2 regions of the Pedococcus sp. P2_E2 genome follow, and region 2 is predicted to be linked to the other one. Evidence: predicted binding sites of a transcription regulator. Region 2 holds the regulator's gene; the other holds the start of a gene.

Region 1 (2,450 bases), on a different contig from region 2:
CGGGGACGACGAGGGTGGCGCCGGACGGTGAGTCCGCGGCATACGAGATGGACCCGAAGGCGACCGGTCCGGTGCCGGGCAGGGCGACGTCGTTGCGCACGACCGCTCCGTCGACGACGTCGCGCCACCACGCCTCGGCCAGCTCGAACCGGTCGGGGCCCACAGCGGTGAACTCCAGCGCGCGACCCCACCCGACCAGACCCTCACCGCGGCGCACCCAGCTGAACAGCTCGGTCGGGTCGACGCGGTCGGGCAGGAGGGAGAGCAGCATGCCGGGGTCGTGCAGTGCCACGGTTCGGGCGACCACGGGCGAGCCGTGGGGTCGGCTCGCAGGCTGGGGCGTGGGAAGGCTGGTCATGTCGGGGAAAGCCTACGGCGCACCCACCTCCACCCGGCGGGAGGTGGGCGTGAGCCCGCGCGGGATGGGCGACAGCAGCCGCGGGGAGAGGGCGCCGGGCCGGATGGGAGGATGGCGACCATGACCCGCGCCAGCCTCGACAAGGATCCCCGCGACGTCGCCGCGATGTTCGACGACGTGGCCGGCAAGTACGACCTCACCAACGACGTCCTCTCCCTGGGCCAGGACCGGCTGTGGCGACGGGCAGTCCTCAAGGCGGTGGCCGCCCAGCCCGGCGAGACCGTGCTGGACATCGCCGCGGGCACGGGCACGAGCAGCGAGCCGTTCGCCGACCACGGTGTCAACGTCGTGCCGGCCGACTTCTCCCTCGGCATGCTGAGGGTGGGCAACCGGCGGCGTCCCGACCTGGGCTTCACGGCGGCCGACGCGATGCGGCTTCCCTTCGCGGACAACAGCTTCGACGCGGTGACGATGTCGTTCGGCCTGCGCAACGTCTCAGGGGTCGAGGGGGCGCTGGCGGAGTTCCTGCGGGTGACCAGGCCCGGTGGCAGGCTCGTGGTCTGCGAGTTCAGCCAGCCGGTCAACGGCGCGTTCCGCAAGGTCTACAGCGAGTACCTCATGCGGTCGCTGCCCCCCATCGCGCGCAAGGTCAGCAGCAACCCCGAGTCCTACGTCTACCTGGCCGAGTCGATCCAGGCCTGGCCCGCGCAGCGCGAGCTGGGGGAGCGCATCGCCGCGGCCGGGTGGAGCGAGGTCGGCTGGCGCAACCTGACGGGCGGCATCGTCGCGCTGCACCGAGCGACGAAGCCGGCGTGACGGGCGAGGGGTAAGGGTCGCCTTACTGGTGACCGGACGGCGGGTCGGGAATAGACTCCGCAGTTGAAGTTCGTGAAGACGTTCACAAGCGGGTGAGGCAGGCGTGACAGACACCATCAGCGAGGCCGCCGGAGGCATCTCTGCGAGCGGGGCTCCCACGGAGACGGCCGACGTCATCGTCGTCGGTGCCGGTCCTGCGGGGTCGGCCACCGCGGCATACCTCGCCATGGCGGGGCTCGACGTCCTCGTCCTCGAGAAGACGAGCTTCCCCCGCGAGAAGGTGTGTGGCGACGGGCTCACTCCGCGCGCCGTGAAGGAGCTGATCACCCTCGGCATCCCCACGCCCGAGGACGACGGCTGGATCAAGAACCACGGCCTGCGGATCATCGGCGGCGGCATGCGGCTGTCCCTGCCCTGGCCCGACCTCGCGAGCTTCCCGCCCTACGGCCTGGTGCGCACGCGGCAGGACTTCGACGACATCCTCGCCAAGCACGCGGTGAAGCACGGTGCGCGGCTGCGCGAGTCCACGAACGTGACCGGTCCCATTCTCGACTCCAAGGGCGCGATCGTGGGCGTGACCGCCAAGGCGGTCGACGAGAAGGGCCGGTCGACCGGCCCCGAGCTCCGGTATGCCGCGCCGCTGGTCGTCGCTGCCGATGGCAACTCCTCGAGGTTGTCCCTGTCGATGGGCCGCGAGAAGCGCGAGGACCGTCCGATGGGCGTGGCCGTGCGCACCTACTACACGAGCCCCCGCCACGACGACGACTACCTCGAGTCCTGGCTCGAGCTGTGGTCCACCGACGACAACGGCAAGAAGGTGCTGCTGCCCGGGTACGGCTGGATCTTCGGCGTCGGCGACGGGACCTCCAACGTCGGCCTCGGGATCCTTAACACCTCCAGCGCCTTCGGCAAGACCGACTACAAGGACGTCATGCGTCGTTGGGTCGCGACGATGCCCGAGGACTGGACCTACAACGACGCGACGATGGTCGGCCCGATCCGCGGCGCAGCCTTGCCGATGGGCTTCAACCGGCAGCCGCACTACGACAACGGGCTGCTGCTCGTCGGTGACGCCGGCGGCATGGTCAACCCGTTCAACGGCGAGGGCATCGCCTACGCGATGGAGTCCGGGCGCCTGGCCGCCGAGGTGATCGCGCAGGCGTTCGCGCGCGGCACCGACGCCCAGCGCGAGCGCGTCCTCCAGTCCTACCCCAAGGTCATGGCTGACGCGCTGGGCGGCTACTACACGCTCGGCCGCTACTTCGCGAAGATGATC
Region 2 (2,450 bases):
TCCCCGATATCTGCCAGATTGTCAGGAGACCTGCGACACATCTCGGTATGCCGCGGTGTCCAGCGAGCCCCGTGGGGCGGGTGAGGCGCCCGCTACCGCGAGCGGCGGCGGGAAGCGGCCGTTGGGCCCACGCGGCATACGCTCGGGGTGTGTCCGCAACCCCCACGCCCGCCGAGGTGCGCATCACCCTGGTCAGCAAACCGGGGTGCCACCTGTGCGATGAGGCGCGGGCCGTCATCGAGCGCGTGGCCGCCGACCTCGGGGTGGGTTGGGTGGAGCTGTCGATCGAGGACGACCCGGCACTCAACGAGCAGTACTGGGAGCAGATCCCCGTCACCTTCGTGGACGGGGGCCAGCACGACTACTGGCGGGTCGACGAGACCCGGCTGAGGAGCGCGCTCACGAGCACGAAGTGACGTGGATCACGCGGGTCCTGAGACGGACGCTTGTGACTTTGTGCATCCGTTCACAAAAGCGTAATCTGGCCGGGCTCCCATCCGCTCCAGCCAGGCGCGGACTGCCCGTGATGAGAAGGAGCCGGAAGAGACTGTGTCTGCCGACCCGAGCGCCCGTCGGGGTATTCCCGACGCCACGGTCGCACGGCTACCCGAGTACCTCCGAGCCCTGACCGGCTTCGCGGAGCGCGGGATCACGTCGGTGTCCTCCGAGGAGCTGGCCTCCGCCGCGGGCGTCCGCAGTGCAAAACTCCGCAAGGACCTGTCCCACCTCGGGTCCTACGGCGTGCGCGGGGTCGGCTACGAGGTCGACCACCTCGCCTACCAGATCTCCCGCGAGCTCGGCCTCACCCAGGACTGGCCGGTCGCCATCATCGGGATGGGAAACCTGGGCCACGCGCTCGCGGCCTACAGCGGCTTCGCCACGCGCGGGTTCCGCGTCGTCGCCCTGCTCGACCAGGACTCCGCCCTGCTGGGGCAGGAGATAGCCGGGATCACCGTGCAGCCGATGGGCGCCCTCGCGTCGCTGGTGGCCGACCAGGGCCTGGCGATCGGCGTCATCGCGACGCCCGCCGCGTCGGCGCAGGACGTGGCGGACCAGCTCGTGGCAGTCGGGGTGCGCTCGATCCTCAACTTCGCCCCGTGCGTGCTCGTCGTGCCCGACGACGTCGACGTCCGCAAGGTCGACCTCTCGACCGAGCTGCAGATCCTCGCCTTCCACGAGCAGCGCAGGGCGCTGGCCGCCGAGGGCGCGCTCGACCAGGTCTCGGCCGGCTCGCTCGACCACGTGGCCCAGGCGGTCAGCCGATGAGCCTGGTCATCCTGGGCCTGTCCCACCACACCGCGCCGCTGCCCCTCCTCGAGGCGATGTCGCTCGACGCCGACCGCCGCCGCGCGCTCTCCGCCGGCCTCACCGGCCGCGAGAACCTCTCCGAGGCGATCGTCGTGTCCACGTGCAACCGCACCGAGGTCTATGCCGAGTCGATGACCTTCCACGGTGCGGTCACCGACATCTCGGACGCGCTCACCGAGGTCACCGGCGTGGGTCGCGACGAGCTGCGCGAGCACCTCTACGTGCACTACGAGGACCGCGCGATCGCGCACGCGTTCACGGTCGCCTGTGGCCTGGACTCGATGGCGGTCGGTGAGGCCCAGATCCTCGGCCAGATGCGCTCTGCCCTGCGCGAGTCGCAGAAGTACGGCCACGCCGGCCCCGCCCTCAACACCCTCTTCCAGCAGGCCCTGCGCGTCGGCAAGCGCGCCCACACCGAGACCGGGATCGACGCCGTGAGCGTCTCCCTCGTCGAGGCCGGCCTGGCCCGCGCGGAACGCGAGCTCGGGTCCCTGGCCGGGCTCAAGGTCCTCGTCGTGGGCGCCGGAGGCATGAGCTCGCTGGCCGCCACGACCGTCTCGCGCCGCGGCGCCGCTGGGCTCACGATCGTCAACCGGACGCTGGCCAAGGCGCTTCGGCTCGCCGAGCGCACCGGCGGCACGGCTCGCCCCCTCGACGACCTGGCGGCTGCCCTGGCCGGCGCCGACGTCGTCATCTCCTGCACCGGGTCGACCGGCGTGGTCGTCGACCTCGCCACCGCCGGCGATGCCCAGGTGGCCCGCGCCGGGCGCCCGCAGGCCTACGTCGACCTCGCCCTTCCCCACGACGTCGCCCCCGAGGTCGCCTCCCTGAGTGGGGTCACCCTCGCCGGGCTGGGTGCGCTGGGGGAGGAGCTCTCCGGAGGCCAGACCCCGCCCCAGGTGCGCGAGGTGGCGGACCTCGTCATCGGTGAGGTCGCGGCATACCTCACCTCGCGGGCGGCGGAGACCGTCGCACCGACCGTGGCGGCGCTGCGGTCGCACGCCGCCGACGTCGTCGCGGGCGAGCTCAACCGGCTCGACCAGCGGCTCCCCGACCTCGACGACGTCGCCCGGGCAGAGGTCCAGCTCGCCGTCCACCGCATCGTCGAGAAGCTGCTGCACACCCCGACGGTCCGCATGAAG

Evidence for each region. The regulator Rex, encoded in region 2, represses fermentation and respiration genes when NADH is low (regulators of the CRP and FNR family bind a similar motif). The targets are predictions, from matches to a motif close to CTTGTGAANNNNTTCACAAG.
Region 1: a site for Rex is predicted at 1,244-1,263, ahead of AC1DWR_RS05650 (geranylgeranyl reductase family protein). Genes of this name have one in related genera too.

Annotation. Positions count from the first base shown of each region.
Region 1 covers NZ_JBFUEM010000002.1:15,716-18,165, forward strand. The annotation lists gene AC1DWR_RS05640 (isochorismate synthase) at 1-358, opposite strand, end outside; gene AC1DWR_RS05645 (demethylmenaquinone methyltransferase) at 479-1,174, shown strand; gene AC1DWR_RS05650 (geranylgeranyl reductase family protein) at 1,278-2,450, shown strand, end outside.
Region 2 covers NZ_JBFUEM010000008.1:135,943-138,392, forward strand. The annotation lists gene AC1DWR_RS17575 (glutaredoxin family protein) at 150-416, shown strand; gene AC1DWR_RS17580 (redox-sensing transcriptional repressor Rex) at 550-1,266, shown strand; gene AC1DWR_RS17585 (glutamyl-tRNA reductase) at 1,263-2,450, shown strand, end outside.